DNA from 3 places in the Mesorhizobium sp. M1399 genome. Region 3 is predicted to be linked to each of the others. Evidence: riboswitches for the same ligand, from Rfam matches in the RefSeq annotation. Region 3 holds a riboswitch; each other region holds the start of a gene.
What was found. A riboswitch is a leader RNA that binds a small molecule or an ion and turns the genes downstream of it on or off. The one in region 3 is predicted to bind thiamine pyrophosphate.
Positions count from the first base shown of each region.

Region 1: another riboswitch for thiamine pyrophosphate. It lies ahead of thiB (thiamine ABC transporter substrate binding subunit); the one in region 3 lies ahead of thiC (phosphomethylpyrimidine synthase ThiC).
Region 2: another riboswitch for thiamine pyrophosphate. It lies ahead of thiC (phosphomethylpyrimidine synthase ThiC); the one in region 3 lies ahead of thiC (phosphomethylpyrimidine synthase ThiC).

Region 1 is NZ_JAMYKZ010000002.1:395,970-406,675, forward strand. It holds gene NKH05_RS04420 (ABC-F family ATP-binding cassette domain-containing protein) at 1-1,243, opposite strand, end outside; gene NKH05_RS04425 (thiamine diphosphokinase) at 1,245-1,889, opposite strand; TPP riboswitch at 2,017-2,131, shown strand; gene thiB (thiamine ABC transporter substrate binding subunit) at 2,175-3,188, shown strand; gene thiP (thiamine/thiamine pyrophosphate ABC transporter permease) at 3,422-5,041, shown strand; gene thiQ (thiamine ABC transporter ATP-binding protein) at 5,038-5,829, shown strand; gene NKH05_RS04445 (M48 family metalloprotease) at 6,073-7,542, shown strand; gene NKH05_RS04450 (hypothetical protein) at 7,615-7,800, shown strand; gene NKH05_RS04455 (RNA polymerase factor sigma-32) at 7,797-8,654, opposite strand; gene NKH05_RS04460 (amino acid ABC transporter substrate-binding protein) at 8,983-9,756, shown strand; gene NKH05_RS04465 (ABC transporter permease subunit) at 9,878-10,558, shown strand; gene NKH05_RS04470 (amino acid ABC transporter ATP-binding protein) at 10,555-10,706, shown strand, end outside.
Region 2 is NZ_JAMYKZ010000023.1:22,411-33,116, forward strand. It holds gene NKH05_RS28690 (putative bifunctional diguanylate cyclase/phosphodiesterase) at 1-506, opposite strand, end outside; partial or broken gene NKH05_RS28695 (6-carboxytetrahydropterin synthase QueD) at 669-755, shown strand; partial or broken gene queE (7-carboxy-7-deazaguanine synthase QueE) at 752-1,487, shown strand; TPP riboswitch at 1,818-1,934, shown strand; gene thiC (phosphomethylpyrimidine synthase ThiC) at 2,039-3,874, shown strand; gene thiO (glycine oxidase ThiO) at 3,871-4,872, shown strand; gene thiS (sulfur carrier protein ThiS) at 4,841-5,038, shown strand; gene NKH05_RS28720 (thiazole synthase) at 5,042-5,815, shown strand; gene NKH05_RS28725 (thiamine phosphate synthase) at 5,812-6,417, shown strand; gene NKH05_RS28730 (hydroxymethylpyrimidine/phosphomethylpyrimidine kinase) at 6,408-7,175, shown strand; gene ald (alanine dehydrogenase) at 7,458-8,573, shown strand; gene NKH05_RS28740 (ABC transporter substrate-binding protein) at 9,290-10,339, shown strand; gene NKH05_RS28745 (ABC transporter permease) at 10,372-10,706, shown strand, end outside.
Region 3 is NZ_JAMYKZ010000011.1:121,266-131,971, forward strand. It holds gene NKH05_RS20430 (CopG family transcriptional regulator) at 1-97, opposite strand, end outside; gene NKH05_RS20435 (conjugal transfer protein TraG) at 81-2,078, opposite strand; gene NKH05_RS20440 (YybH family protein) at 2,597-3,052, opposite strand; gene NKH05_RS20445 (Fic family protein) at 4,202-5,746, shown strand; TPP riboswitch at 5,929-6,045, shown strand; gene thiC (phosphomethylpyrimidine synthase ThiC) at 6,149-7,984, shown strand; gene thiO (glycine oxidase ThiO) at 7,981-8,982, shown strand; gene thiS (sulfur carrier protein ThiS) at 8,951-9,148, shown strand; gene NKH05_RS20465 (thiazole synthase) at 9,152-9,925, shown strand; gene NKH05_RS20470 (thiamine phosphate synthase) at 9,922-10,527, shown strand; gene NKH05_RS20475 (hydroxymethylpyrimidine/phosphomethylpyrimidine kinase) at 10,518-10,706, shown strand, end outside.

The DNA of each region.
Region 1 (10,706 bases), on a different contig from region 3:
GGATCAGCCGTGCCCGCTCGCCGCCCGAAAGCTCGCGCACCGGCGTGCGCGCCTGTTCCGGCTTGAACAGGAAGTCCTTCATGTAGGACACGACGTGGCGCTGCTCGCCATTGATGACAAGGTTCTCGCCGCGTCCGTCGGTGAGATACTGCGCCAGTGTCTCCTGCGGATCGACGGCCTCGCGCTTCTGGTCGAGCGTGGCGATCTCCAGGTTGGTGCCGAGCCGCACCGTGCCTGCGTCCGGCTTCAATTCGCCGGTCAGCATCTTCAATAGCGTCGTCTTGCCGGCGCCGTTCGGCCCGACCAGACCGACGCGATCGCCGCGCTGGATGCGTGTCGAGAATCCCTTGACCAGGGTCAGATCGCCAAAGCTCTTCTCGATGTTCTTGGCCTCAATCACCAGCTTGCCGGATTCGGCGGCGTCGCTGGCTGTCATCGTCGCCGCACCCTCGGCGCCACGATGACCGCGAAAGCGCTGGCGCATGGTCTGCAACTCACCGAGCCGGCGCATGTTGCGCTTGCGCCTTGCCGTCACGCCATAGCGCAGCCAGTGCTCCTCGCGCACGATCTGGCGGCCGAGCTTGTGCTGCTCGCGCTCTTCCTCCTCCAACACCGTGTCGCGCCATTCCTCGAAATAGGCAAAGCCCTTATCGAGACGGCGGGTCTGGCCGCGGTCGAGCCAAATTGTGGCGCGTGACACGCGTTCGAGAAAACGGCGGTCATGCGAGATGACGACCAGGGCCGAGGAGGTGCGGGCAAGCTCCTCCTCCAGCCATTCGATAACCGAAAGGTCAAGATGATTGGTCGGTTCATCGAGGAGAAGAATGTCGGGCTCGGGCGCCATGACGCGGGCGAGTGCCGCGCGCCGCGCCTCGCCCCCGGAGAGGTCGTTCGGCCGTTCCTCGCCGGTCAGGCCGAGATGCTCTATCAGATAGGTGGCGCGGTAGGGATCATCGGCGGGCCCGAGCCCCGCCTCGACATAGGCGCGAACGGTCGCAAAACCGTCCATGTCGGGCATTTGCGGCAAATAGCGCACCGTCGCCGAAGGCTGGCGGAAGACTTCGCCGTCCTGCGGTTCGATCAGCCCGGCAGCGATCTTGAGGAGCGTCGACTTGCCAGAGCCGTTGCGCCCGACCAGGGCGATCTTGTCGCCAGCTGACGCCGTCAGGGCGGCACCGTCGAGCAGCGGCGCGCCGCCAAAGGTCAGCTTTATCCCGTCGAGATTGAGAAGCGGCGGCGCCATGTCAGCTTTCAGGTAGGGGAAAAGGATGCGCGAGCAGCAGCGCGCGGCCGCTGGCCAGCGCGATTTCCAGCCGGCCCTTGACCTCGTTGGAAATGGTCAGCGACGAGCCGAAGGCAACCTCGACATGGGCGAGCGGCCATTTGGCGCCGGTGACTGTCAGGCCGGCGAGATCCGAAAAGCCGAGCACCGAAAACAGCGTACCGTCGACATAATCGAAGCCAGTCTTTCCAGGCAGCAAAGGAATACCTTCCTGTGCGCCGCTGGTCAAAAGCACTTCCGTTCCGCCTTCCGCCAGCCGGACGCTGAGCGCCAAATGCAGGAAGATGTGGTCGGTGCGTTTGCCGCCGAAGGCGCCTGCGAGCACAAGGCTGGTCGCACCGCGTTCGAGCGCGGCGGCGATAGCGAGTTCACCGTCGGTCTTGTCCTTTTCGGCGGGAAACACCTGCCGTGGCACAGCGGCCAGATCCTCCGGCAAATCGGCAGGCACGGAATCGAAATCGCCGACCCAGAGTTCCGGCATCAGGCCCAGCATAAGGGCATGGCCGATACCGGCATCGGCAGCGATGACGCGGGAGCCTTCGACCTGGCGGTCGAGCAGCGGCGTGCGGATGAGATCGCCGCCAAGCAGGATGGTGAATGTGCTCATATCTCGTGGCCCTTACCAGCCCTGCCCCGGAAACGGAAGATGAAACGGCAGATGAAACAGGACGCCGCGCTTTGGATGCCCGGCAAACTTCCGCTTGCGCAGCACTTCGGCCGGGCCTATGTGTCGAAACGCTCTAACGGGGTGCCGGACGCGATCTTCGCGGACCGGCTGAGAGGCAAGACTGCCAACCCGCTGAACCTGATCCGGTTTGTACCGGCGGAGGGATTAGACGTTTCGGACAGCCCGACGCCTCAATTCCTTTCAACGCGAACGAAGGAGGCGCCGATGCGCAGTTTTTTCCACTCTCTTGCCTCGATTATCCTGCTTGCGGCATCCGCGCTTGCCCTACCGGGGCAGGCATCGGCACAGGATAAGCTGACCGTCTATACCTATGAAAGCTTCACCGCCGATTGGGGTCCGGGACCGGCGGTGAAGAAGGCCTTCGAGGCCGAGTGCACCTGCGTCGTCGAATTCGTCTCGGTCGCCGACGGCGTGGCACTGCTCAACCGTGTGAAGCTGGAAGGGGCCGCGACCAAGGCCGATATCGTGCTTGGCCTCGATACCAATTTGACGGCGGACGCCAAGGCAACCGGCCTGTTTTCGCCGCATGGCGCCGTGACGGACGTCAGTGTGCCGGGTGGCTGGAGCGACGATATCTTCGTGCCGTTCGACTATGGCTATTTCGCTATCGTCTACGATAGCGAAAAACTGAAGAGCCCGCCGAAGAGCCTCAGGGAATTGGTCGAGGGCGATGCCGGCGACAAGATCGTCATCCAGGATCCGCGCACCTCGACGCCGGGCCTTGGCCTGCTGTTGTGGGTCAAGTCGGTCTATGGCGACAAGGCTCCGGAAGCCTGGGCCAAACTCAAGGCAAAGGTGCTGACGGTGACGCCGGGCTGGAGCGAGGCCTACGGCCTGTTCACCAAGGGTGAGGCGCCGATGGTGCTGTCCTATACCACTTCGCCAGCCTACCACATGGTTGCCGAAAACACCTCGCGCTACCAGGCGGCGTCCTTCGAGGAAGGCGAATATCTGCAGATCGAGGTCGCTGGGATCACCACCAAGGGCGCGAAGAACCCGCTGGCGGAAAAGTTCATCGCCTTCATGACCGGGCCGAAATTCCAGGATCTCATTCCCGAAACCAACTGGATGTTCCCGGCCGGCAAGACCGACAAGCCGCTCAATCCGGCGTTCGACAAGCTCGTCAAACCGACCAAAACCTTGCTGTTCAGCTCGGAAGAGGTCGCCGCAAATCGCAAGGCCTGGGTCGACGAGTGGCTGGCGGTGATGAGCAAGTAGCTCGGATTGAAAGATGATCGCCCTACGGCGCCCCCCTCTGTCCTGCCGGACATCTCCCCCACAAGGAGGGAAATTGGCCGTCATGCCGGCTTTCGCCAATCTCCGACATTGCCGGAATGAGCGGAGCGCTGAACCTGCCAATCTCTCCCCATGTGGGGGAGATGTCCGGCAGGACAGAGGGGCGCGCGAAGGAACGCAATCCTCGCTAAGAATCTCGAATCTGGTGGTCTAGCGTGCAACGCGCGCCATCATCGGATACCCGCGTCGCTGCCGGTATCGTCGCGCTCGCCGCCATCGCGCTGCTGATCGGCGGGGCATTCGCCGGGCTCGTCGTCGAAGCCATGCGCGACCTGTCGGGCGCCGCCTCCGCCTTTGATTCCTATCTCCTCCGTGTTGCCCGCTTCACGCTCTGGCAGGCTCTGTTGTCGACCCTGCTCTCCGTCGCACCGGCGCTGTTCGTCGCGCGCGCGCTGTCGCGGCATCCACAGTTTTTCGGGCGAGGCTTTGTCCTGCAGCTTTTCGCCGTGCCGCTGGCGCTGCCGGCCATTGTTGCCGCACTCGGTGTCTTGGCACTCTATGGCCGCGCCGGGTATTTCGCCGGCTTGCTCGGTGCGATTGGCGGCCAGAACTGGCCCGGCATCTATGGCCTATCGGGTATTCTCGTCGCCCACGTCTTTTTCAACCTGCCGCTGGCAACGCGACTGTTCCTGGAAGCGTTGCAGACGGTGCCGGCTAACCAATGGCGGCTGGCGAGCCAGCTTGGCATGGGTGCTGCGCCGGCCTTCCGGCTGATCGAATGGCCGGCGTTGCGTGCGGCCCTGCCGGGCGTTGCCGGGCTCGTTTTCATGCTGTGCATCACCTCCTTCACCATCGTGCTTACGCTCGGCGGCGGGCCGCGCGCGACGACGCTGGAGGTTGCCATATACCAGGCGCTGCGTTTCGACTTCGACCCGGCGCGGGCGGTGACGCTGACCTTGTTGCAGATTGCCCTGACCTTCGTCGTCGTGCTGGCACTAACGCGGCTTGGCGCCAATATGACCGGCGACGCCAATCTGCCGGTAGCCCCGCGCCGGTATTTTTCAGCCGGTGCGGCCGAGACCGTGCTGAACGCACTGGTGATCGGGCTGGCACTGCTGTTTGTCGCCGGACCGATGGCGGCTACGCTGTCGGCCGGGCTTGGCGCCGATCTCGGCCGCCTGGCCGGCGAGAGCGCGGTGCGGCAAGCGACGGCGACCAGTGCCGTGCTCTCCCTCCTGTCGGCGCTGCTCTCCTTGGCGTTGTCGCTGTCGCTGGTTATGGCGCGCCGGGCGCTGGCGCTCACCCGGCGGACCGGCAGGCGGACGCTGCTCGAACACCTGGCCGACACCGGTGCGGGGTTCGTCCTGGTGGTGCCGCCCATCGTCATCGGTGCCGGCTGGTTCCTGCTCCTGCGCAGCGTCAGCGATGTCTTTGCGATCGCCCCTGTCATGGTGGTTGTGGTCAATGCGGTGATGGCGATGCCGTTCGCCATCCGCGCCATCCGCCCCGCCTATGACGCGGCGAGCGAACGCCACGAACGGCTCTGTGCACAGCTTGGCATCTCGGGCTGGAACCGGTTGCGTCTGGTCGACTGGCCGTCGCTGCGGCGGCCGCTCGCCACCGGCTTCGCCTTCGCCATGGCGCTGTCGCTCGGTGATCTCGGCGTCATTGCGCTGTTCGGCAGCGATTCCGTGCAGACATTGCCCTATCTGTTGCTGGCGCGCATGGGCAGCTACCGCACCGAGGATGCGGCCGGCCTGGCGCTGCTGCTCGGCCTTGTCTGCCTGGCGCTTGTGCTGACCGCGGACTGGCTGGGAAGGAGGGAGAAATCATGATGCCGATCAGCCCGGAACGGTCGATTTCGGTCGAAAAAGGCGCGGCCGTGCGGCTCGATAATGTCTCGTTCAGCTATGGTGAAACGCCGCTTATATTCGATGTCGATTTCCCGGCGTCGGAAATCACCGCCATCATGGGGCCGAGCGGTTCGGGAAAGTCGACGCTGCTCAATCTGGTGGCCGGTTTCGAGGCGCCGCGGTCAGGCCGCGTGCTCATCGGCGGCGCCGACGTCAGCACTGCGCCGCCATCAGCGCGGCCGGTATCGATGGTGTTCCAGGAAAACAACCTGTTTGCCCATCTGTCCCTCGAGCAGAATGTCGGGCTCGGCCGCTCGCCTTCGCTCATGCTGAGCGAGGCTGACCGCGCCGCAATCGCCGCAGCGCTGAAGCGCGTCGGCCTTGCCGGCAAGGAAAGCCGGCTGCCGCGCGAACTCTCCGGCGGTGAGCGGCAGCGCGTCGCGCTCGCTCGGGTCCTGGTGCGCGACCGGCCGGTGTTGTTGCTCGACGAGCCGTTCGCTTCGCTCGGACCGGCACTGCGCGACGACATGCTCGACCTGGTCGCCGACGTCCATTCGGAGCAGCGCATGACGGTGCTATTCGTCACGCACCAGCCGGACGATGCGCGCCGTATCGGGCAAAACATGGTTTTCCTGGATGGTGGCACGGTTGCCGCGACGGGCACTGCGGCCGATTTTTTCGTCGGGGCTGGACCGGAGGCATTCCGACGCTATATCGGCTCGGGTCCGTTTGCGGCTGGATCACGAGATGTTGCCCGGAAGCGGACATAATTTATGGTCAAACCGGCGGAAGGCGAAGCGGCGCTTGCTTGCCATGGTCGAGGTAGTGTGGCTAGGTCCGCCAGGAGCTGGTCCGGCTTAGACCGTGATTTGCCCTTGCTGCCTCGTATCTGTCGGACGCCGTAGCACTTGATTTTGCGCGTGATGCTTTCCGGAAATCGCGCCCGATTTTCGCGGTCACGTGCCAGGACTTGAAAGGAAGCCGATCTGCCGACCGGCATCGACAATCGGAGGGTGAAACCGCTGGCGCGCTTTCTGGCGCTGGCCGGTCTTGCCGTGGCGCTGGCAAGCTGCCAGATGTTCACGCCTCCCGACGTGCAGGAATCAGGCTTTCAGCCCTCAGACAAGCCGATCACGGTCGACAACGTCGCCGCCAACGGCAAGCTCGCCCAACTGGCGAAGGCGCAGCACCCGCGCATCCTCGCCACCTATGGCGGAGAATATTCCGACCCCAAGCTCGAGCGCATGGTGGCCAAGATCGTCGGCAGACTGACCGTAGTGTCGGCCAACCCGACCCAGACCTACCGCATCACCATCCTCAACTCGCCCAACGTCAATGCCTTCGCGCTGCCGGGCGGCTATCTCTACATCACCCGGGGCCTGCTTGCCTTGGCCAACGATTCAGCCGAGCTTGCCGCCGTCATTGCGCATGAAATGGGCCATGTTACGGCCAATCACGGCCTGCAGCGCCAGCAGCTGGAAGCCGAAGAGGGGTTGGCGACCAAGGTCGTTTCGGATGTGCTCGGCGACAACCCGACGGCCAAGGCGGCGCTGATCCGCGGCAAGCTGAGGCTGGCCCAGTTCTCGCGCAATCAGGAGCTGGAGGCCGACGCCATCGGCATCAAATCGATCGGCGAAGCCGGTTTCGATCCCTACGCTGCCGGCCGCTTCTTGCAGTCGATGTCGGCCTATACCGATTTCCGCTCGATCAGCGGCGCCACCGACGCCAGCCTCGACTTCCTGGCGACGCACCCCAACACGCCGCAGCGTATCGACCTCGCGCAGCGCCACGCCCGCCAGTTCGGCGCGCCCGGTGTCGGGTCGCGCGATCGCGATTCATTCCTTTCCGGCGTAGACGGGCTGCTTTACGGCGACACACCGGAGGAAGGCTATGTGCGCGGCGAAACTTTCCTGCATCCTGGCCTCGGCGTGTCGTTCTCGGTGCCCAACGGCTTCATCATCGACAATTCGGCAGCGGCGGTGACGGCGACAGGCCCGGGCGACATCGCCATCCGCTTCGACGGCGTTTCGATCGACAAGGGCCGCTCGCTGACCGACTACATCCGCAGCGGCTGGGTTGCCGGCCTCGACGACAGCAGCGTGCGCCAGGAGACGATCAACGGCAACGAAGCGGCAACCGCGCATGCCGGCGCCGATGGCTGGCAATTCGATATTGCGGTGATCCGCGCCGGCGGCCAGGTCTACCGCTTGCTGACCGCGGCGCCTTCGGCCAGCACCTCGCTGAGCACGGTGGCGCGCTCGGTCAGCGGCTCGTTCCGCATCCTGAGTGCTGCCGAGAAGGCGGCGTTGAAGCCGCTGCGTATCCGCATCGTCACGGTGCAGCCCGGCCAGACAATGGGCTCCCTGGCCGCACAGATGGTCGGCGTCGACCGCAAGCTGGATTTGTTCAGGGTGCTCAACGCGCTGTCGCCGGGCGCCGCCGTTTCGGCCGGCGACAAGGTCAAGATCGTCACCGACAAGTAATCGCGACGCTGCTTGTGTAAGGGCCAGAGCCTGAATACCGTGGCAAGCTGCGCGCCATGCAACGAGGCGGTTTTGTACACTTTCTTCAATTTCATGATGAAAACGCTGGTCGCTAAAGCGGAGCGCAGCAGGTTTCCAAGGTTCTTTGTGGTGGTCTGCTACCTGCTTTCGATTTCACTGGCGGTAGGCCTGACATATGTCAAACAGCATCAACCGGGCAGCGGGCAAGAAATAATCAGCCAGGACGTGGCACGTTAGGCTGCGAGAAATTCCGGGTTCTGCTTCACCAAAGCTGCCTTGAGCTTTTCCATGGCGCGCGCCTCGATCTGCCGGACACGTTCCTTGGAGATGCCGAGCGTCTCGCCGAGCGCTTCGAGCGTCGCGCCCTCGTCGCTCAGCCGGCGCTCCTCGATAATCCTGAGTTCTCGCGCATTGAGCGCGCCGAGCGCCGTCTTCAGCCAGACAGAGCGGCGTTCGACATCGATCGTGTCGCCGACGACCTCGTCGGGCAGCGGGTCATCCGAAACCAGGAACTCCATCCGCTCGGTTGCGCCCGCATCGTCGGCAAGCGGCGTGTTGAGCGAGCTGTCGGGTGCCGAAAGGCGGGAATCCATCATCGCCACATCGGCCTCGGAAACGCCGAGAGCCGCCGACACTTCGCGGTAAAGCGTGGCATTCGACGTCTGCTCGGCGCCGTTTGCCAGGCGGGCGCGCAGGCGCCGCAGGTTGAAGAACAGCGCCTTTTGCGCGGAGCTGGTGCCGCCGCGCACGATCGACCAGTTGCGCAGGATATAATCCTGCATCGAGGCGCGGATCCACCATGTCGCATAGGTCGAGAACCGCACCTCGCGCTCGGGCTCGAAACGGGCCGCGGCCTCCAGCAGCCCGACATGGCCTTCCTGGATCAGGTCGCCCAGGGGAAGGCCGTAGTGGCGGAACCGCGATGCCATGGAAATAACCAGCCGCATATGGGCGACGGTGATGCGGTGCAGCGCGTGCTGGTCATTGTTCTCCTTCCAGCGCAGCGCCAGGAGATGCTCTTCGTCGCGCTCCAGGTAAGGGGCTTTCATCGCCGCGCGAACCATGGTCCGTCCTGCACTGTCTTGCATCATGCCGCGCTCCTGCTTCACGCGTTGCGGTGCGATCGCTGAATCGTGAGTTGGCGCCGATGGTTGAAATGGCGGCGCCGCGCCCTACAACAGCCAAGAACGTGCGATGCGGGGGAATGTTCCCCCGGACTGTCATGCCGATTGCGCTGTTCCAGGCGATTCGCCATCGGCCTTGACTCAGCCGGGTGCCGCCGGGAGGTGTTGGTTGAGAATGGGATTTCAAGGGCGCGAGATTTTTGAAATTTAGTTTCTTATTTTGGCATCGCGCATCTGTCATTTTCCGGCACTCGCAACGACGCCGGACATCGGCCAAGGACGGGATCACAGAAAAATGAAATGGCTCAAATCGCTCATTATCGCCGGAACGCTGCAGGTTCTGGCAATCGCCGCCGGTCATGCCGGCGCCAATCTCGACCAGATCAAGCAGTCCGGCGTCTTCAAGGTCGGCACGGAAGGAACCTATGCGCCCTTCACCTATCATGATGCTTCCGGCGCGCTGGTCGGCTTCGACGTCGAGATCGCCCGGGCCATCGCCGAGCGCCTCGGCGTCAAAGCCCAGTTCCTCGAAGGCAAATGGGACGGGCTGATCGCCGGTCTCGACGCCAACCGCTACGATGCCGTCATCAACGAGGTCGGCATCACCGAGGCGCGCAAGGCCAAATATGATTTCTCCGATCCTTACATCGCCTCCAAGGCGGTGCTGATCGTGCGCGGCGACAACACCGACATCAAGGGTTTCGCCGATCTCAAGGGCAAGAAGGCGGCGCAGTCGCTGACCTCGAATTTCGGCAAGCTGGCTGAAACCAATGGCGCCGAGCTCGTCGGCACCGACGGCTTCGACCAGTCGATCCAGCTTCTTCTCACCGGCCGCGCCGACGCCACCATCAACGACAGCCTGTCCTTCCTCGACTTCAAGAAGCACAAGCCCGACGCCAATGTGAAGATTGCCGCGCAGGAAGAAAACGCCGACTATTCCGGCGTCATCGTGCGCAAGGGCGATCCGGAACTGGTGGCCGCCATCAATAAGGCGCTGGCCGACATCAAGGCCGACGGTACCTACCAGAAAATCGCCGATACCTATTTCGGCCAGGACGTTTCGAAGTAAACGGCTTTTCTCGCGTGGGCCGAATGCCGGCCCGCGTCGTTCATGTCGCGGCGAGCTGTCTTTGACGGCCCGCCGCTTTCGCGTGATATGAGCGACGGCAATCTGGCAAGGAGGAGGCTTCGTGCCGCACTGGCTGCAATTGATGCTGGAATCCCTGCCTACGCTGCTGTGGGCTGCACTGATCTTCACCGTGCCGTTGACGCTGCTGTCGTTTGCATTCGGTCTTGTCCTCGGTCTGGTCGTGGCGCTTGTCCGGCTGTTCGGTCCCAAACCGCTGGTCGCCGTGGTCCGGTTCTACGTCTGGATCTTCCGCGGCACGCCGCTTCTCGTGCAACTGTTCCTTATCTTCTACGGCCTGCCATCGGTCGGCATCCTGCTCGACGCCTTTCCGGCAGCACTGATCGGCTTTACCTTGAACATCGGCGCATATTCGTCGGAAATCATCCGCGCCGTCATTGGTTCGGTGCCGAAGGGCCAGTGGGAAGCGGCCTATTCGATCGGCATGACCTGGGCCCAGGCAATGCGGCGCACCATTCTTCCACAGGCGGGGCGCGTCGCCGTGCCGCCGCTGTCCAACACCTTCATCTCGCTGGTCAAGGATACATCGCTCGCCGCCGCCATTACCGTGCCCGAGATGTTCCAGGCGGCGCAGCGCATTGTCGCCACCACCTATGAGCCGCTGATCCTCTATGTCGAGGCAGCGGCTCTGTACCTGGTCATGAGCTCCGTGCTGTCGGCCTTGCAGGCCCGATTGGAAACGCGGCTTAACCGCTATGGTGGCTTCCTGGAGGCGCGTGCATGATCGGCCTCACCAACATCGAAAAGCGTTTCGGCGACAATTTGGTGCTGAAGGGTGTGACCGTCACTATCGAGGAAGGCAGTGTCACCGCGCTTGTCGGGCCATCGGGCGGCGGGAAAAGTACGCTTTTGCGCTGCATCAACCTGCTCGA
Region 2 (10,706 bases), on a different contig from region 3:
ATCGGTAGCGTATACGCGACGGCCGCAATAGGAATCGTGGAAAAAGAAGCGGCACCGCCTGCGATCATCCCCGCGCTCAGGCAGGTAATGACGACCTGGGCTGCGCTTGTTGCCCCGCTGAAGAACAGAACGGGAAGTGCTCCCCACCAGGTGCCGAACAAGAACGCGTTCCGCACCAGGTTTTGCGTTGTCCGGCGAGACACTGACCTTGGTTTGACTGACTGAAACGATGATCTCGCTCTTAGGCCTACGAACCCAGCGGCGACGATGATAACACTCGCCCAGAGGACGGCTTTCGTTTGGTCGGGCGAGCCCCAAACCGCCATAACAAAAGTGGCCGCATTGAGTATGTTCGCAACCATGCCAAGAGGCGTGTTGCGAAGCACGATACTGACCTGCTCCGCTCGTATTCGGCCGGCAAGCGGTTCAATTGTCGAGGGTCCGCCAAAAGCCCGCAGATCTCCCGCCAGAAGGTCACCGAACCTTGCGGTAGACAGACGCTGCATCACTCTGTCACTCCCCCGCCCTAGAGTAGTCGCTGCGTGTTGGTCCCCTAGCACCGAACAATTCGGAAAAGGTAAATTTTGACCGCAAAATTGGGAAACCAAGGGGTCCCAAATTCGAAGATAACGAAAAACGCAACGCTCCCTTGCGAAATCGCCCCCCTCTACGACTGGTGCAAGGTGAGGCTACCCGAAACCTCCGCTGTGCGGGTGAGCGAGACACCGAAAACCTGGGCGGAATACCGGCCATGACCTGCACGCTGGATCCCGGAATCCAAGTGAGCGAGATCTTCGGCCCGACCATCCATGGTGAAGGCATGCTTGTCGGCTTGCCGACGGTGTTCGTTCGAACGGGCGGATGCGATTATCGCTGTTCCTGGTGCGACAGCCTGCATGCCGTGGACAATCGCTTCCGCCATGAATGGAAGACCATGTCCACAGACGCGATCCGGCAAGAGGTCAATGCGCTTCGGGTGGCCGACCAATAATGGTGTCGCTATCAGGCGGCAATCGGGCCATCCAGCCGCTCGGCGCGTTGATCGAACACGGACATCGGAACGGCTACCGCTTTGCGTCGGAAACCCAAGGTTCCGTGGCCAGGGACTGGTTTGCCGAGCTTGATGCCCTGATTCTAAGCCCAAAGCCGCCATCGAGCGAAATGACGACCGATTGGGCTGCGTTCGAGGCGTGCGTCGAGGCGGCGAGGGATAAGCCGCAAATCGTGCTCAAGCTCGTGGTGTTCGACGAAAAGAGACTACGCCTATGCCAAGGATGCCGCCGCGCGTTATCCGCAACTGCCTGTGTATCTGCAGCCCGGCAACACACCGCCGCGCCGTTATGACGAAGAAGCGCTCATTGACCTGGACGGCATAATGAAACGCATGGAATGGTTGGTGGAAACGGTGACTCCGTGACAGATGGTTTGAGGCGCGCGTCCTGCCGCAGCTTCATGTTCTGCTGTGGGGCAACAAAAGGGGCGTCTAGCCCGCGCAGTGCTGGTAGCTGGAATGCGCCTGGCCGAGGCGGCCTCTCCCGGTTGCGGAGCACTTCGTTCGGGCCACCTGCTATAGTAATTTTCGAGAATTTCGTGAAAATCTCCGAAGTAATTTGCCGGCTTAAGATCATTGAACAAGCAGTTCCGTCGACGTCAATGTCACATCAAGTTTGACGAGGAAAATGCGGCTTTTGCCACACCTGCCCCGCGGTAACTTCTCCGCGACCCATGGCTTGCCCTTCCGCCCGATTTGATTGGCCGCCAGCCGTCGGCACGGCCCAAATGCGCTTGACAAATCGACGCCGGCCCGTTCAACCTGAGGCATTCACCAGGGGAGTCCCGGCAAGGGGCTGAGATACTGCTGGCTTTCGCGGCGCAGTGACCCGTTGAACCTGATCCAGTTCATACTGGCGGAGGGACGGTGCAAGCGCTTTGCGGGAGTTCACGCCCGAGGTCCTGTTTCGAGCAGGTCTACAGAAGCGTCTTTTCATCCTTCCGGCACAGAACTGGGTCTCCAATGCATAAGCAAAGGAGCCTCAAGATGAATGGCCTCACCCCCGCCGTCTCGACGGGACCGCTGCCTGCCTCACGCAAGATCCACAAGCCTGGCAGCATTCACCCGCAGATCAGGGTGCCGATGCGCGAAATCTCCGTCCATCCGACGGCAGGCGAGCCGCCGGTGACCGCTTACGATCCGTCCGGCCCCTATACCGACCCGACTGTCGAAACCAGCATCGAAAAGGGTCTCGCCAGGTTTCGCCACGAATGGATCATGGCCCGAGGCGATGTCGAAGCCTATGACGGCCGCCATGTCCGGCCGGAAGACAATGGATTTGTGACTGGCGAGCGCCTGACGCCGGAGTTTCCCATTCGTCACCGACCGCTCAAGGCCAAGGCAGGCAAGGCGGTGACCCAGCTTGCCTATGCGCGCGCCGGCATCATCACGCCCGAAATGGAGTTCGCCGCCATCCGCGAGAACCTCGGCCGTGAGATCTTGAGCGGCAAGCTGCAGCGCGACGGCGAGCCTTTCGGCGCGACGCTGCCCGATTTCGTCACGCCGGAATTCGTGCGCGACGAAGTGGCGCGCGGGCGCGCAATCATTCCCGCCAACATCAACCATCCCGAGAGCGAGCCGATGATCATCGGCCGCAATTTCCTGGTCAAGATCAACGCCAATATCGGTAACTCCGCCGTCACATCGTCGATGGCTGAAGAGGTCGAAAAGATGGTGTGGGCGATCCGCTGGGGCGCCGACACGGTGATGGATCTGTCGACCGGCCGCAACATCCACAACATCCGCGAATGGATCGTGCGCAACTCGCCGGTGCCGATCGGCACGGTGCCGCTCTACCAGGCGCTCGAAAAGGTTGGTGGCATCGCCGAGGACCTGACCTGGGAGGTCTACCGCGACACGTTGATCGAGCAGGCCGAGCAGGGCGTTGACTATTTCACGATCCACGCCGGCGTGCGGCTGCATTACATCCCGCTGACCGTTGACCGGGTCACGGGTATCGTCTCGCGCGGCGGCTCGATCATGGCAAAATGGTGCCTGCACCATCACCGGGAAAGCTTCCTCTACGAGCACTTTGCGGAGATCTGCGACATCTGCCGCGCTTATGACGTCTCCTTCTCGCTCGGCGACGGCCTTCGTCCCGGCTCGATCGCCGACGCCAACGACGCGGCGCAATTCGCCGAGCTGGAAACGCTCGGCGAGCTGACGCAGATCGCCTGGGCGAAAGATTGCCAGGTGATGATCGAGGGGCCCGGCCACGTGCCGATGCACAAGATCAAGGCGAACATGGACAAGCAGCTCGCCGTCTGTGGCGAGGCGCCGTTCTATACGCTTGGACCGCTGACGACCGACATCGCGCCGGGCTACGACCACATCACTTCCGGCATCGGCGCGGCGATGATCGGCTGGTTCGGAACGGCCATGCTCTGCTACGTCACGCCCAAGGAGCATCTCGGCCTTCCCGACCGCGATGACGTCAAGACCGGCGTGATCACCTACAAGATCGCAGCGCACGCCGCCGACCTGGCGAAGGGTCATCCGGCGGCGAAAGTCAGGGATGATGCCCTTTCCCGCGCGCGCTTCGAGTTCCGATGGGAGGACCAGTTCAACCTGTCGCTTGATCCAGAAACCGCGCGGTCTTTCCACGACCAGACCTTGCCCAAGGAGGCGCACAAGCTGGCGCATTTCTGCTCGATGTGCGGGCCGAAATTCTGTTCCATGCGTATCTCTCACGACATCCGCGCCGAGGCACAGAAAGAGGGCATGGCGGCGATGGCGGCGAAATACCGCGAGGGCGGCGATCTCTACGTGCCAGCGGACGAGATCGGCGCACCGCTCACGCCTCAGCCAGGTAAGCCATCATGAAGGTGCTGATAAAGGGGGCCGGCGTCGCCGGCCTCACCGCCGCCTTCGAACTCGCCGCACGCGGCGCGGCGACCACCGTTGCCGAGACAAGGCCTGCCATCGAGGGCAATGCGTCGTGGTTCGCCGGTGGTATGCTCGCGCCATGGTGCGAGCGTGAAAGCGCCGAGCAGCCGGTGCTGGATCTCGGACGCGACGCCGCCGACTGGTGGGATGCGGTGCTACCGGGTCAGGTGATACGTGCCGGAACGTTGGTCGTGGCCGCGCTGCGTGATACTGGCGAGCTCGACCGGTTCGCCAGCCGCACGTCGGGATATCGGCGGGTCGCCGAAAATGAAATTTCGCTCCTGGAACCCGACCTCGCCGGCCGCTTCTGGCGCGGATTGCTCTTCCCCGATGAGGCTCATCTCGACCCGCGCCAGGCGATGGTAGCACTTCATGACAAGCTCGCGGCCATGGGCGTCGAATTCCGCTTCGGCGCCGACGCCCAGCCTGTTTCCGGTTTCGATCGTCAGATCGACTGCACTGGAATCGCAGCAGCCGATGACAGGCTGCGCGGCGTTCGCGGCGAAATGCTGATCCTGCGCACGCCTGATATCTCGCTGTCGCGCCCGGTCAGGCTGCTGCATCCGCGCTTTCCGCTTTATGCGGTGCCGCGTGCCGACACGCAGTTCATGATCGGCGCGACTATGGTTGAAAGCCAGTCCGCCGGACCGGTGACGGCGCGTTCGATGATGGAACTGCTCGGTGCCGCCTATGCCCTCCACCCGGCTTTTGGCGAGGCCGGGATCGTTGAAACAGGTGTCGGCATCCGTCCAGCCTTTCCCGACAATCTGCCGCGCGTGGAGGCACTTGGAACTGCCGTCGCGATCAATGGACTCTATCGCCATGGTTTTCTTCTCGCCCCTGCCATGGCGCGCCAGGCTGCCGACCTCGTTTTCAATCAAGACGCAACCAAGGAACTTGCTCATGAAACTGATGGTCAACGGCGAAGCGCATGAGGTTGCCGCCGCCACGCTGGCCGAACTGCTTGTCGCGCTCGACTATGAGGGCGATTGGCTGGCGACGGCGGTCAACAGCGACCTCGTGCACAAAGCCAAGCGGGCGGAATTCCAGTTGAGTGACGGCGACCGGATCGAAATCCTCTCGCCCATGCAAGGCGGTTAGACCATGTTAGAGCTTTATGGAACCGAGCTTCCGTCGCGCCTGCTTCTCGGTACCGCTCAATATCCTTCGCCGGCCATCCTTGCCGAGGCCGTCAAGGCGTCGGGAACCTCGGTGGTGACCGTCTCGCTGCGCCGTGAGATGGCAGGCGGCAGGGCTGGCGAAAAATTCTGGTCGTTGATCCGCTCGCTCGGCGTCAGAATCCTGCCCAACACTGCTGGCTGTCACTCCGTCAAGGAAGCGGTCACGACCGCGAAAATGGCGCGCGAGGTCTTCGGCACCAGCTGGATCAAGCTCGAAGTGATCGGCAATCACGACACGCTGCAGCCGGACGTGTTCGGCCTGGTCCAAGCCGCGCGCATCCTGTGCGAGGACGGTTTTGATGTATTCCCTTATACCACCGATGACCTTGTCGTCGCCGAGCGGCTGCTCGAGGCGGGCTGCAAGGTTTTGATGCCATGGTGCGCGCCGATCGGTTCGGCGCTGGGGCCGGTCAACATCACAGCGCTGCGCTCGATGCGCGGACATTTCCCTGGCGTCCCGCTGATTGTGGATGCGGGGCTGGGACGACCTTCGCACGCGGCCACCGTCATGGAATTCGGCTTTGACGCCGTCCTCCTGAACACAGCGGTCGCCAGGGCGGCCGATCCGGTCGGCATGGCGCGTGCGTTCGGCAAGGCGGTCGACGCCGGCCGTGAGGCTTTCAGTTCGGGAATGCTCGAACCGCGCGACGTCGCCGTGCCATCGACACCGACGATCGGCAGAGCAGTTTTTTCATGAAGCTCGATCCCTTCTACCTGATCGTCGACAGCGCTGCCTGGATCGAACGGCTAGTGCCACTCGGCGTCAGGCTGGTGCAGCTGCGCATCAAGGATAGGGACGAGGTCACGCTACGGACGGATATCCGCCGTGCGAATGGCGTCTGCGCGGTCCATGGTTGCCAACTGATCGTCAACGACTATTGGCGGCTCGCCATTGAGGAAGGCTGCGACTTCGTACATCTCGGCCAAGAGGATTTGGCTGCGGCTGACCTGCTGGCGATTAAGTACGCCGGATTGAAGCTCGGGCTTTCGACCCACGATCACGCCGAACTCGAAGCGGCGCTAGCGGCCGAGCCGGACTATGTGGCCCTGGGGCCTATTTATCCCACTAGCCTCAAGAACATGAAATGGGCGCCGCAAGGGCTCGAGCGGATCAGCAAATGGAAGCATCGGGTAGCGCCGATCCCATTGGTCGCCATCGGCGGCCTCAACCCCGACCGGCTCGACAGTGTCTTTGAGGCTGGTGCGGACAGCGCGGCCGTGGTGACCGACATCACGCTCAACGCCGATCCCGAAACGCGCACGCGAGAATGGATCGAAAGGACAGAGAAATGGCGCTGAGGCGAGAAGCGCATGTGCTCCTTGTCAGTGGATCGGACTCGAGCGGTGGGGCTGGAATTGCACGCGATATCGAGACGATCTCCTCCCTTGGTGTGCGCACCTGCCTGGCTGTCACCGCGCTGACGGTGCAAACGCACGAAACCGTCATGGCAGTCCATCCTTCTCAGCCCGATCTCGTGGCCGATCAGATGCGCGCTGCGCTGCAGGCCAACAATGTGACGGCCATCAAGATCGGCATGCTCGCAACCGCTGAGATCGTGGCTGGCGTTGCCGCCGTGCTGCGCGAAAATCCGCAGGTGCCGGCAGTCCTCGACCCGGTTCTGGTCTCCACTTCAGGTCGAGCGCTACTCGAAACGGACGCCATCGCCGCCATGAAACGTGATCTGATGCCGTTTTGCCGTCTCGTCACACCCAATCTTTTCGAGCTGGCGCTCCTTGTTGGCGCTGAACCGGCGGCGAACGAGAGCGATGCGGTGAGACAGGGACGGAAATTGCTGGCAGTCGGCGCACAGGCCCTGCTGATCAAGGGCGGCCACGCGGCGGGACCCCGATCGACCGATATTCTGTTGCGCTTGGATCAAGGACCAATCCGCTTTGACATGCCGCGCCTTGCCGTATCGATACGCGGGACGGGCTGCATGCTGGCCAGCGCGATTGCAGCGCATCTGGCGAACGCGAGATCACTTGAAGACAGCGTGCGTGAAGGCAAGCTGTTTGCTTTCAAGAGGCTCCAAAAGAATGCAGCCGGACGAAATTGACTTTGCCTCGATCAATCCAATCGCGGCCCCACAATCACGATATCCACGCTATGTCCGCGCATCGCAAGATGTCCGCCATCCTTCTGCAAAGCCTCGAGGATGGCGATATCGATCCTGTCGAGCGGCATTTTTCGTGACTCGTGCGAAAATCCTGCGATTTCTCGCAACGATTATCGAACGCGCGATCCCGCGCAAGCGCATTCGCAAACACCTGCGCAACGATTCATGGTTCACTACACTAGACAGGGAGTGAGCCCAAAAAGGGCGGGATCAGGAGAAAAGATGCGCGTCGGTTGCCCCCGGGAAATCAAGAACCATGAATACCGCGTCGGCCTGACACCGGGTTCGGTCCGTGAATATGTCGCTCATGGCCACGAGGTGCTGGTCGAGACCGGCGCCGGTGCAGGCATCGGCGCCGATGACAACGCGTATCGCGCCGCCGGCGCCACGATCGCCAAGACGGCAGCCGACGTGTTTGCCAAGTCCGACATGATCGTGAAGGTCAAGGAGCCGCAGCCCAACGAATGGGTTCAGCTCCGCGACGGCCAGATCCTCTATACCTATCTGCATCTTGCCCCGGATCCGGAGCAGACCAAGGGCCTGCTGGCCTCCGGCGTGACCGCAATCGCCTACGAGACCGTGACCGACGATCGTGGCGGCCTGCCGCTGCTGGCGCCCATGTCTGAAGTCGCCGGACGCCTGTCGATCCAGGCGGGGGCAACGGCGCTGCAGAAGGCCAATGGCGGCCGCGGCGTGCTGCTTGGCGGCGTGCCCGGCGTGCTGCCCGGCAAGGTCACCGTGCTTGGCGGCGGCGTCGTCGGCCTGCATGCTGCACGGATGGCCGCCGGCCTTGGCGCCGACGTCACCATCATTGACCGCTCGATCCCGCGCCTGCGTCAGCTCGACGACATCTTTGGCGGCCGCGTCCACACCCGCTACTCGACCGTCGAGGCGCTGGAGGAAGAATGTTTTTCGGCTGACATCGTCGTCGGCGCCGTGCTGATCCCGGGGGCAGCAGCGCCCAAGCTGGTGACGCGCGAAATGCTGTCGGGCATGAAGAAAGGCGCCGTGCTGGTCGACGTCGCCATCGACCAGGGCGGCTGCTTCGAGACCTCGCACGCCACCACCCATGCCGAGCCGACCTATGAGGTCGACGGCGTCATCCACTATTGCGTCGCCAACATGCCGGGTGCGGTGCCGGTCACCTCGGCCCACGCGCTCAATAATGCGACGCTGCATTATGGCCTGCAGCTCGCCGACAAGGGCATAAAGGCGCTGGTAGACGACCACCATCTGCGCAACGGGCTGAACGTCCACAAGGGCAAGATCACGAATCGCGCAGTGGCCGAAGCGCTCGGTTACGACCTGGTCGAGCCGAAGGCCGTTCTCGCCGCCTGAGCTTCCGAATCTGCCTCTCCAGTGCCCGTCGGATTCGTCCGACGGGTTTTTTTCGGTCAGACCTGTCTCCTCTCCCGTTTCCACCAACGTCCGCGGTGAAGCTTCATGCGCGAGACGCCGGTCGCCGATGAAGCTGATCGCGTTCTCACCAGACCGGCCTGACGAACTCCCTCCAGCCCCTCTCCGAGGCACAAGCGTTGGCGGCTCTGGCTGGTCGGTGCAATCGATCCCCTATCCGATCGTTACTGACGAACAGAAGAACCTGCCCCACCGACGGGTCAGATTCTGCCGCATTATTTGTGTCCTAGTCGTACAGGCGCCATTTTTATCTCGACCGCCTAATGATCACAGTTGAACTGTCAATGTGATACCAGCGTGCGCGGTCCTATGCGGCAATGCGTTCACGCCCGTCACGATCTGCAAGCTCGGGTCCGGTCGGCGCGCCGGTGCCAGCTCTGTCGTCAACAGCCCCCAGGCATCGGCTCGATACGGTCCAGGCATGAAGCTTCTGGATGAGCTTTGGTGGGGATGTTCCTCGCCGAGGTGCTGCTTCGCAGTCCGAAGCTTTGTGAACGACGTGTGCCCAAAATGAGCATTGCAGGCGAACAGCTTTTCCTTCCGGCGGCAAAGAACAGCATCCGGTACTTTATAGTCTACGAAATTGATAGACATAATCAGATGAGCTTGGGCCTTATCAATTGGAGAGAGAGACGATGATGTTGGCTGTGAAGTTTTCGAGAAGGAAGTTTGGTGCATTGGTCGCCGCTTTGGCGGTAACCTTGGTCGCGTCTTCCTCCGCTTTCAGGACCGAGGCGGGCAGTCCGGACACGGGTAAACTGCCGACCAAAATCCCGGAGGGCACTGTGCTTCGTATCGGCGATCCGGAGACGCAAAGGGCACTGGAACTCTCGGGTCTGATCGACCAGCTACCCTTCAAGGTTGAATGGGCCAACATCAGCGGCGGTCCGCAGACAATCGAAGCTTTTCGCGCCGATGCATTGGACGTCGGATCGGTCGCCGACATTCCGCCCATCCACGCGACCTGGACTGGGCTCAAGGTCAAGATCATTGCTGCGAAGTTCCGCAGGGATCCGGTTTCACACCCGATTTATCAACTCGGCATTGCGCCGGGCGTCGAGGTCAAGACGCTCGCGGATTTGCGCGGCAAACGGATCGCCTTCAGCCCTGGTCAGGCGCAAGGCGCGCTGGTGCTGAGGGTCCTGCAGGCCGTCGGCCTGAACAAGGAGGATGTAAATCTCATCGAACTGCCCAGCAAAGGCGATGCGTATCCGGTGGCACTTGCTAGCAAGCAAGTCGATGTCGCGCCGATCTGGGGCGTCCTCGTCAAGCGCTATCTGCGCCAGTATGGGGCGGACGGCGCCACCACCATCCCGCACGGCTTGCGTGATGATCCAGACCATCTTTACGCCCCGCAGGCCGTGCTCGACGACCCGGCCAAGGCTGCCGCTCTCGGCGAATATGTGCGCTACTGGGCACTTGCGGCCCGATGGGTAGAGCAGCACCCGAAAGAGTGGATCGAGGGCTACTACGTCGCCACCCAGGGCCTCAACAGCGAAGATGGCCAGTATCTCGTCGAAGCCGACGGACGGTTTGACATTCCATCCGACTGGAACGATGTGATCGTGCGCCAGCAAGCGACGATCGATCTCCTGGCCAAAGAGCTGAACAAGCCTCGTATCCAGGCCGAGGATCTTTTCGACAGGCGCTTCGAGACGATCGCCGCAAATGCGCTGAACGCGTCCTGACGACCTGCTTCCCAGCACTGGAGACGACGCAGATGAACGCAATCTCACATACCGCCGCAGTTGCACGCCCTATCCCTTACGAAAGGGGGTTGATTGCGCCCGCTGAACAGGCTCGCAAGGCGGGAACGAGGCGCCGCCTCGCCCTCGGACGGGCGATCCCGTTTGGCGCGATGATCGGGCCCGCACTGCTTCTCGTGATCTGGTCCATCGGCAGCGTCGCCGGTTTTATCGATCCACGAACGCTGCCGGCGCCTTGGTCGGTTGTCGCCACTGCCATCGATCTCATCGCCACAGGGAAGCTCCAGGATCATTTCGTGACGTCTGCCTGGCGGGCAGCGCAGGGTCTGGTGTTCGGCATCCTGATCGG
Region 3 (10,706 bases):
CAGCGTAATCTGCCAGTGCCCTCATTACGTCAGGGTCGAGATAGGCAGACAGACGTCTTTTCTTGGCGTTCTTCATGCGCTCAAAGCTCAATGCCATCATTGGGGTCAAGGGCGGCCTGACGAGCTGCGCGTCTCATGGCTTGATCGACACTGCGGCGACGAACGGCGTCATCATCGGGCTCGTCCCTGTCGAGGTCGAACTCATCGTCGCAGCGTGGCGTTCGTTCCGGCGCGATGTCTTCGTGTTCGGGAAGCTCGGGCTGGCGGCGAATGCCGCCATTGGCCGGATCCTCGTCCTGCTGATCCCTGGCAAGCCTCAGCTTGCGAGATTTGCCTTCCGGCTCAGCAAGAAGTGTCGTGTCGGTCCAGTCCTCAGAGCGAGCGTTCTGCATTGTCCCTCCGGTCCTTGGCGGCGGCAAGACACGCTCGGCAAGACGCGGGTCGGCAAAGTAGCGTGCCTTCGTCGCACGGATTGGGAACTGGCCCGAGATCATAATGATCGCCTCGGTCGGGGGCAGCTGCATGATCTCGCCCGGCGTCATCAGTGCACGCGCCGTTTCCTGCCGCGAGACCATCAGATGCCCGAGCCAGGGCGACAATCTGTGCCCCGCATAGTTTTTCATGGCGCGCAACTCGGTCGCGGTCCCCAGAGAGTCTGAGACGCGCTTGGCCGTCCTCTCGTCATTCGTGGCGAAGCTCACCCGCACATGACAATTGTCGAGGATGGAATTGTTCGGTCCGTAGGCCTTCTCGATCTGATTGAGCGATTGTGCAATCAGGAACGACTTGATGCCATACCCGGCCATGAAGGCCAGCGCGCTTTCGAAGAAATCGAGCCTGCCGAGCGCGGGAAACTCGTCCAGCAGCATCAAAAGACGCTGCCGGTGATCCTTCGCGTGAAGATTTTCGGCGAGCCTGCGGCCGATCTGGTTAAGCACGAGTCGCATCAGCGGCTTTGTGCGACTGATGTCCGATGGCGGCACGACCAGATAGAGCGTCGTCGGCCGTGCCTCCTCGACAAGGTCTGCGATCCGCCAGTCACAGTATGACGTCACCTTGGCCACAACTGGATCGCGGTAGAGGCCCAGAAAACTCATGGCCGTCGAGAGCACGCCGGAACGCTCGTTCTCGGACTTGTTAAGCAGTTCCCGAGCAGCCGACGCCACGACGGGATGCGGGCCTGCATCACCCAAATGCCGCGTCAGCATCATGGCGCGCAGCGTTGCCTCGATTGGCCGCTCTGGATCAGAAAGGAAGTTCGCCACGCCTGCGAGGGTCTTGTCTTTCTCCGCATAGAGCACGTGCAGTATTGCGCCGACCAGCAACGCATGGCTGGTCTTCTCCCAGTGGTTGCGGCGTTCCAATGTGCCTTCTGGGTCGACCAGGACATCCGCCACGTTCTGCACATCTCGAACTTCCCACTCGCCCCGTCGCACCTCCAGCAGAGGATTGTAGGCTGCGGATCCAGCATTGGTCGGGTCGAACAGAAGCACCTGGCCGAAACGGGCCCGCCATCCGGCCGTCAGTTCCCAGTTTTCGCCTTTGATGTCGTGGACGATTGCCGAACCCGGCCAGGTCAGTAGTGACGGCACGACCAGGCCGACGCCTTTGCCGCTTCGGGTCGGTGCGAAACATAGCACGTGTTCCGGACCGTCGTGGCGTAGATAGTGTCGGCCCAACATACCCAGGATCACCCCATCCTGACCGATCATCCCAGCGGCCTTGATTTCGTCTCGCGTCGCCCAGCGCGCCGAGCCGTAAGTCGTGGTATCCTTTCCCTCGCGCGCCCGCCACAGCGACGTCCCGATCGCTGCGACGATAGCCATGAGGCTTCCGCTCGCCGCAATCGCCGCGCCCTCCAGGAAGACGTTCGGCGCGTAGGCGTCGTAGAAAAACCACCACCAGAAAAAGGCTGGCGGCGGATAAACGGGGTGTCCAGCCAATTCGAACCACGGCGGACCGAGTTGGCTTTGAAAGTCGAGCCGCCCTGCCGTCCACTGTGTTGCTCCCCATGTTGTCGCGACGACGATCAGAAAGGCGGTGAGTATCTGGCCCCATAAAACCTTGCTTGCCGGCATCGGTCGTTTCCCAAATGGATGATCGGAACAACCGAAAAGCTCGAATTCCTAAATCCGCAAGAAAAAAGGGGCGGTCGAAGCAGCATGGCGTACCCGCACGTGGAAAGACTTGCCCGATGCGATCTCGAATGTTGAACGAGCATAGGGGGGCTGCTTTCTTCTGGAGCCGTTCAGCCGCTACTTGCCCAATGATAGTTAGTTGTCTCGGCTCAGATGGCATTTGACGAGATGGACGGGTTCTTGGAGAACCACGGATTGCGCATGACCAAATGAACAAGAGTCCTCAGCGGCGCGCCGAGCCGGAGAACACTCTAGTCCCGGCAAGTGGTGGTCAGCCGTTCTGCTGAGCTCGAATCTTACCGCCTCCCTGATCGGTAGCGCGATAGATCCAGAGCCGACTCGATGAGCAGACCCATCAAGTCTGTTCAATTTTGTTAATCAATTCAGTCACATCAACTATTGCCATGGACTTTCGTTGGAACTGTTGCAAGCCGCGCCGGCCTCACGGATCGCGGAATCTATTGGGCCGCACCTAAGTTCCAGATGTCCCGATGCAGGCGCCATGTCCCGTCGCCCCCTTTTTTCCAAACGACAATGTACTTGCCCGCAACGGTGGAAGGGGCACCGCCTTTGCTCGGCACACTGAGCGTAAATGCGCCAACTTCGTAGGCGAGATTCCCGCTCCCTTCCACTTCCAGCGCCTTCAGGGTGAGATTCTTCATCCCGGCCTTGATTGCGCCCTGCCAGAATTCTTCCACGCCCTTGCGGTCATCGACGCGTTTGCCGTCGGGTGGCAGCAGAGCGGCATCGTCGGTATACATTTGACCTACCGCTGCTGCGTTTCCGCTGTTGAAGGCGTCCATGAATTTTACCAACGCCGCTTCGATGTCCTCACGAGCCGAGTGGGCGGCCGCAGACAATGCAGACGAAAGAAGCAGCACAGCAGCAAATGCAAATGACTGAACCAGTCTCATTTCGTCCTCCCTTGCGTACCCGACATGCCCACCCGATGAATAGCGCCGACCCGAGGGCGCCGCGGCGTTCGATGGCTAGGCGCGGATTATATTAGACTTATCTGATATGACGGCGCAAGCGCAGCTGCGACCCTCTGAACGACCAGCGTAGCAGCTGCCGGAGAGCTTCAAAGCGGCGGCTACCGCCTCACTGCCCTCCTCGTCTCGACGAAAGAGTTCGTTCGAATGATGCTTTTCCGTGGCTTTGCTCGCAAGTTTTCGTCAGCCAGCGCAGGGCCTCCTCTTACGCTCGCTGGTCGTCAAGGCCCAGCGGCCACTAGCTGACAGTCCCCCCGCAGCCAAGCCGCTGGGCCCTCGACGTGGGGAACGAGCATTGGAGACGATGTCGCGCTTTCCGTTACAGCCCGAAGGCGGGTGACAGATGACCGTGTCAGCCTCTCCACCCGAGCTACGATTTCACGCATTCGATCAGGCACAGCTCTCTCGGGCTAGCGCGCCAAGCATGAGTTAGCTCCCGAATGAGCAGGTGCCACCCAGTTCAACTTCGGCCCTTGCGCGCGCAAAGTATTGGGCGAGATCGATCGGCAGTCCGGTCGGCAAATTGGGGCAGCGATGGCGAGAATGAATGCCAGGAACTTCCCTTCGGTGCCGCTTCGTCGATCTGTTTGCCGAGAAGACGCGCGCGCTGCGTGCCGTCCCCCATACCGCAGAGAACTCACTTCAGGTCACACACACACACACACGACGCCACCGAGATCCTGCATCAGTTTTCTACTCCGACGCCGCCACGTCACCAAGATCAGTCGCGAGCGTGATCGCGGCTATCAAATCGGGATCGCGCGCCGGAGCGCTCTATGAGTGAGCCCCGAACGGCGCGGTTCTCCTCGAGCAATCCGGCTCGACGTAAGGCGGGCCATCCGTGCCGGCCTCGTGACTAAGAGACGGGCGAATGGCGGTTCCTGGACTCACCTTTTTGTCATGAAGTCGCTTCCTTGAGCCGGTGGCGGAGTTCTTGCTTGATGACTCCAGCACCGTTTAGAATCGGTTTTCGGAAAATTTGTCTTGTGGCATCAATTTTCATGGAATAGGATCATTTTTCACAGGTGTTGGCCCAGCTGAACCAAAATTCGATGAAAGGATTCGCTTTTCATGCCTCCGGTGCAAGAGCACCAATTTTCAGGTCCTGTTACCGTTTTTCAGGAAATCCGCCTTCCTGAAACGGCGACCCCGGCCGGGTACAGCGCCCTGGTCGGAGCCTACAGGCTCGCCGTGCCCTTGCCCCGTAGGTTGTTCGCCACGGGCGAGCATCATCGCATTACCGAACGGGATGGCTGGCGGATCATGACCCCCCGCCACGCCCCAAATCCTACCCTCGAAGGCCACCTGACCTTTGCGCTCAAGTACGAGGGACTGGACCTTGCCGTCCTCAAGCGGCTGTTCCAAGTGACCGGTCCCGCGCCGATCGAGGCGCTGGTCCGTGAAAGCCCGACCGGCAGTTATGCCCGCCGCATCTGGTTTTTATATGAATGGCTGAGGGGCGCCCGTATCGATCTGCCGGACGCGGCGGCCGGACGATACATTCCGGTTGTCGATCCCGAGCTGCAGTGGCCCGGACCCGACAAGACCGCTTCGCGCTACCGCGTAAGGGACAATCTCCCCGGCACGCGTGAGTTCTGCCCTCTGGTGTTCCGCACCAAGATTCTCGAAAAATTCATCGGCCTTGAACTACCGCGGCGCGCGGAGGCAATCGTAGCGGACGTGCCGCGCGACCTTCTTGCTCGGACCGCCGCCTTTCTTTTGCTCAAAGACTCGCGATCAAGCTATGCGATCGAGGGCGAGCGCCCGCCGCAAGATCGCATCCAGCGCTGGGGCCGCGCCATCGGCGAAGCCGGCCGCTGGCCGATCGATCGCGATGAGCTGCTGCGTCTGCAAAGAATTGTACTTGGCGACGCCCGTTTCGCAAGACTTGGCTTCCGAAAAGAAGGAGGTTTCGTCGGTGAGCATGACCGAGACAACGGCACGCCCTTGCCCGATCACATCAGCGCTCGGCCCGAGGACCTGCCGCGGCTAATCGATGGAATGGCGGCGTTCGATCAGGGCCCCGCGCAAAACCTTGATGCAGTCGTAGCCGCCGCAATCCTCGCCTTCGGCTTTGTCTACATTCACCCGTTCGAGGACGGAAACGGCCGCATTCACCGCTACCTAATCCACCACGTCCTTGCCATGCGCGGCTTCAATCCGCCGGGAGTGGTCTTTCCCGTCTCGGCCGCGATCCTGGACCAGATCAACGAGTACAGGGGCGTGCTCGAGAGCTATTCGCAGCGCCTTCTGCCATTGGTGGAATGGGAACCGACGCCGCAATTCAACGTCCGGGTGCTGAATGACACCGGTGATTTCTACCGGTTCTTCGATGCAACCCCGCACGCCGAATTCCTCTATGCCTGCGTTCAGCGGACGATCGAACGGGACCTTCCCGAGGAAACCGCATTTCTGCAGCGCTACGATCAGTTCCGGCAGCAGGTGGACGCCTTTATTGACATGCCCGAGCGGTTGACCGATCTGCTCTTCCGTTTTCTTCACCAGAATGATGGACATCTATCGAACCGCGCGCGCGAAAAGGAATTCGCCACGCTGACCAGTGACGAGGCAGGAAGAATCGAGGCGATCTACGCGCAAACCTTTGGTGCCCATTGAAGGTGTGATCATCAGGATCGATTTTTAGTCCGACGGTTTGTAATTCCCTTGTCCCTGCCTTCATCTCCGAGGCTTGACTTGTCGCCGAGACATGCACGATTTTTTCCGCACGGTCTGACCGGCCGCCGATCAGCCGCGGCCAGAACGCGCTTGACAAACCGGAGCCGTCCCGTCCAACCTCACGCATTCACCAGGGGAGTCCCGGCAAGGGGCTGAGATACTGCTGGCATTCGCGGCGCAGTGACCCGTTGAACCTGATCCAGTTCATACTGGCGTAGGGACGGTGCAAGCGCTTGCGGGAGTTTACGCCCGAGGTCCTGTTTCGGCAGGTCGACAGAAGCGTCTTTTCATCCTCCCGGCACAGAACTGGGTCTCCAATGCAACGAGCAAAGGAGCCTCAAGATGAATGCCCTCACCCCCGCAGTCTCGACGGGACCGCTGCCCGCCTCACGAAAAATCCACAAGCCCGGTGCCATCCACCCGCAGATCAGGGTGCCGATGCGCGAAATCTCCGTCCATCCGACGGCCGGCGAACCGCCCGTCACCGTCTACGATCCGTCCGGCCCCTATACAGACCCGACTGTCGAAACCAGCATCGAAAATGGCCTTGCACGGCTTCGCCACGAATGGATTACGGCGCGCGGCGATGTCGAGGCCTATGACGGCCGCCATGTCCGGCCGGAGGACAACGGATTCGCGACGGGCGAACGCCTGACGCCGGAATTTCCCATTCGCCATCAACCGCTCAGAGCCAAAGCAGGCAAGGCGGTGACGCAGCTTGCCTATGCGCGCGCCGGCATCATCACACCCGAAATGGAGTTCGCCGCCATCCGCGAGAACCTTGGTCGCGAGATCCTGCACGGCAAGCTTGAGCGCGACGGCGAGGCTTTCGGCGCGACACTGCCCGATTTCGTCACGCCGGATTTCGTGCGTGATGAGGTGGCGCGCGGACGCGCAATCATTCCCGCCAACATCAACCATCCCGAGAGCGAGCCGATGATCATCGGTCGCAATTTCCTGGTCAAGATCAACGCCAACATCGGCAACTCCGCCGTCACATCGTCGATGGCTGAAGAGGTCGAAAAAATGGTGTGGGCGATCCGCTGGGGCGCAGACACGGTGATGGACCTGTCGACCGGCCGCAACATCCACAACATCCGCGACTGGATCGTCCGCAACGCGCCGGTTCCGATCGGCACGGTGCCGCTCTATCAGGCGCTCGAAAAGGTCGGCGGCATCGCCGAGGACCTGACCTGGGAGGTCTACCGCGACATGCTGATCGAACAGGCCGAACAGGGCGTCGACTATTTCACCATCCATGCGGGCGTGCGGCTGCACTACATCCCGCTGACCGTTGACCGGGTCACTGGCATCGTCTCGCGCGGTGGCTCGATCATGGCCAAATGGTGCCTGCATCATCACCGGGAAAGCTTCCTCTACGAACATTTCGCCGAGATCTGCGACATTTGCCGCGCCTATGACGTGTCCTTTTCGCTGGGCGACGGCCTTCGTCCTGGCTCGATCGCCGACGCCAATGACGCAGCACAATTCGCCGAGCTGGAGACGCTCGGCGAGCTGACACAGATCGCCTGGGCGAAGGATTGCCAGGTAATGATCGAAGGCCCCGGCCACGTGCCGATGCACAAGGTCAAGGAGAACATGGACAAGCAGCTCGCCGTCTGCGGCGAGGCGCCGTTCTATACGCTTGGGCCGCTGACGACCGACATCGCGCCGGGCTACGACCACATCACCTCCGGCATCGGCGCGGCGATGATCGGTTGGTTCGGCACCGCCATGCTCTGCTACGTCACGCCCAAGGAGCATCTCGGCCTTCCCGATCGCAACGACGTCAAGATCGGCGTGATCACCTACAAGATAGCCGCCCATGCCGCCGACCTGGCAAAAGGTCATCCGGCGGCGAAAGTCAGGGATGATGCCCTTTCCCGCGCGCGCTTCGAATTCCGCTGGGAGGACCAGTTCAACCTGTCGCTCGATCCCGAAACCGCGCGGTCCTTCCACGATCAGACCTTGCCCAAGGAGGCGCACAAGCTGGCGCATTTCTGCTCGATGTGCGGGCCGAAATTCTGCTCGATGCGAATTTCCCACGACATCCGCACCGAAGCGCAGAAGGAGGGCATGGCGGCGATGGCGGCGAAATACCGCGAGGGCGGCGATCTCTACCTGCCGGCGGACGAGACCGGCGCACCGCTCATACCTCAGCCACGTGAGCCATCATGAAGGTGCTGGTCAAAGGGGCCGGCGTTGCCGGCCTCACCGCCGCCTTCGAGCTCGCCGCACGCGGCGCGGCGGTTTCCGTTGCCGAGACAAGGCCTGGCCTTGGGGGCAATGCGTCGTGGTTCGCCGGCGGCATGTTGGCGCCATGGTGCGAGCGCGAAAGCGCCGAGCAGCCGGTGCTGGATCTCGGGCGCGGTGCCGCCGACTGGTGGGATGCCGCAACCCCCGGCCAGGTGACGCGGGCCGGAACGCTGGTCGTGGCCGCGCCGCGCGATGCGGGCGAGATCGACCGCTTCGCCAGCCGCACCTCGGGCCATCGGCGTGTCGATGAAGACGAAATTGCGCTCCTGGAGCCCGACCTCGCCGGCCGCTTCCGGCGCGGAGTGCTCTTCTCCGACGAGGCGCATCTCGACCCGCGTCAGGCGATGGCAGCGCTTCATGACAAGCTCGCAGCCATGGGTGTCGAGTTTCACTTCGGCACCGAGGTCTGGCATGTTTTTGGTTTCGATCATCAGATCGACTGCACGGGAATGGCAGCCATCGATGACCGGCTACGTGGCGTTCGCGGCGAAATGCTGATCCTGCGCACGCCCGACATCTCGCTGTCGCGCCCGGTCCGGCTGCTTCATCCGCGCTTTCCGCTCTATGTGGTGCCGCGCACCGGCCAGTGTTTCATGGTCGGTGCGACCATGATCGAGAGCGGGTCCGCCGAGCCGGCCACGGTGCGTTCGATGATGGAGCTTCTGGGTGCCGCCTATGCCCTCCATCCGGCATTCGGCGAGGCCGGGATCGTTGAAACCGGTGTCGGCGTCCGTCCTGCTTTTCCCGACAATCTGCCGCGTGTCGAGGCACATGGAAGCACCGTCGCAGTCAACGGGCTTTATCGCCATGGCTTTCTTCTCGCCCCTGCCATGGCGCGCCAGGCGGCCGACCTGGTCTTCCATCAAGACGGAACGAAGGAGCTTGCTCATGAAACTGACGGTCAACGGCAAAGTGCATGAGGTTGCAGCCACCACGCTGGCCGAGCTGCTTGCGGCGCTCGACTATGAAGGCGATTGGCTGGCAACGGCCGTCAACAGCGAACTCGTGCACAAAGCCAACCGGGCGGAATTCCGGTTGAGCGACGGCGACCGGATCGAAATCCTCTCACCGATGCAGGGAGGCTAGGCCATGTTCGATCTTCTCGGAACGTCGCTTGCCTCCCGCCTGCTTCTCGGCACCGCTCAATATCCATCGCCGGCCATCCTTGCCGAGGCCGTCAAGGCGTCGGGCGCTTCGGCGGTAACCGTCTCGTTACGCCGTGAGATGGCAGGCGGCAGGGCCGGCGAACAATTCTGGTCGTTGATCCGCTCGCTCGGCGTCAGAATCCTGCCCAACACTGCCGGCTGCCACTCCGTCAAGGAAGCGGTCACGACCGCGAAGATGGCGCGCGAAGTTTTCGGCACCAACTGGATCAAGCTCGAAGTGATCGGCAACCACGACACGCTGCAGCCGGACGTGTTCGGGCTGGTCGAGGCCGCCCGCATCCTGTGCGAGGACGGTTTTGATGTATTCCCCTATACCACCGACGATCTTGTCGTCGCCGAGCGACTGCTGGAGGCGGGCTGCCAGGTTCTGATGCCGTGGTGTGCACCGATCGGTTCCGCCCTCGGGCCGATCAACATTCCGGCGCTGCGCTCGATGCGCGCACATTTCCCAGGCGTTCCGCTGATCGTGGATGCGGGGCTCGGACGGCCGTCGCACGCGGCAACCGTCATGGAGCTCGGCTTTGACGCCGTACTCCTGAACACCGCAGTCGCCAAGGCGGCCGATCCGGTCGGCATGGCGCGTGCGTTCGGCAAGGCGGTCGAGGCCGGTCGTGAAGCTTTCAACTCGGGAATGCTCGAACCGCAGGACGTCGCCGTGCCGTCGACGCCGACAATTGGCAGGGCAGTTTTTTCATGAAGCTCGACCCCTTCTACCTGATCGTCGACAGCGCCGCCTGGATCGAACGGCTGGTGCCGCTTGGCGTCAAGCTGGTTCAGTTGCGCATCAAGGATAGGGACGAGGCCACGTTGCGGACGGAAATCCGCCGCGCGAACGGCGTCTGCGCGGTCCATGGTTGCCAACTGATCGTCAACGACCATTGGCGGCTCGCCATTGAGGAAGGCTGCGACTTCGTCCATCTCGGCCAAGAGGATTTGGCTGCGGCCGACCTGCTGGCGATTAAGTACCCCGGATTGAAGCTTGGGCTCAGCACGCACGATCATCTCGAACTGGAAACGGCCATCGCTGCCGAGCCCGACTATATCGCGCTCGGCCCCATCTATCCCACCGTCCTGAAGCAGATGAAATGGGCGCCGCAAGGGCTCGAGCGGATCAGCGAGTGGAAGCATCGGGTGGCGCCGATCCCATTGGTCTCCATCGGCGGCCTCAACCCCGACCGGCTCGACGGTGTCTTCGAGGCTGGTGCGGACAGCGCCGCGGTGGTCACCGACATCACCTTGAATGCCGATCCCGAAGCGCGCACGCGAGAATGGATCGAAAAGACAAAGCCATGGCGCTGAGGCGAGAACCGCATGTGCTCGTGGTCGGCGGATCAGACTCCAGCGGTGGGGCTGGAATTGCACGCGATATCGAGACGATCTCTTCCATTGGCGTGCGCACCTGCCTCGCTGTCACCGCGCTCACAGTGCAAACGCACGACGCCGTACTGGAAATCCTTCATTCGCCACCAAGCCTGGTG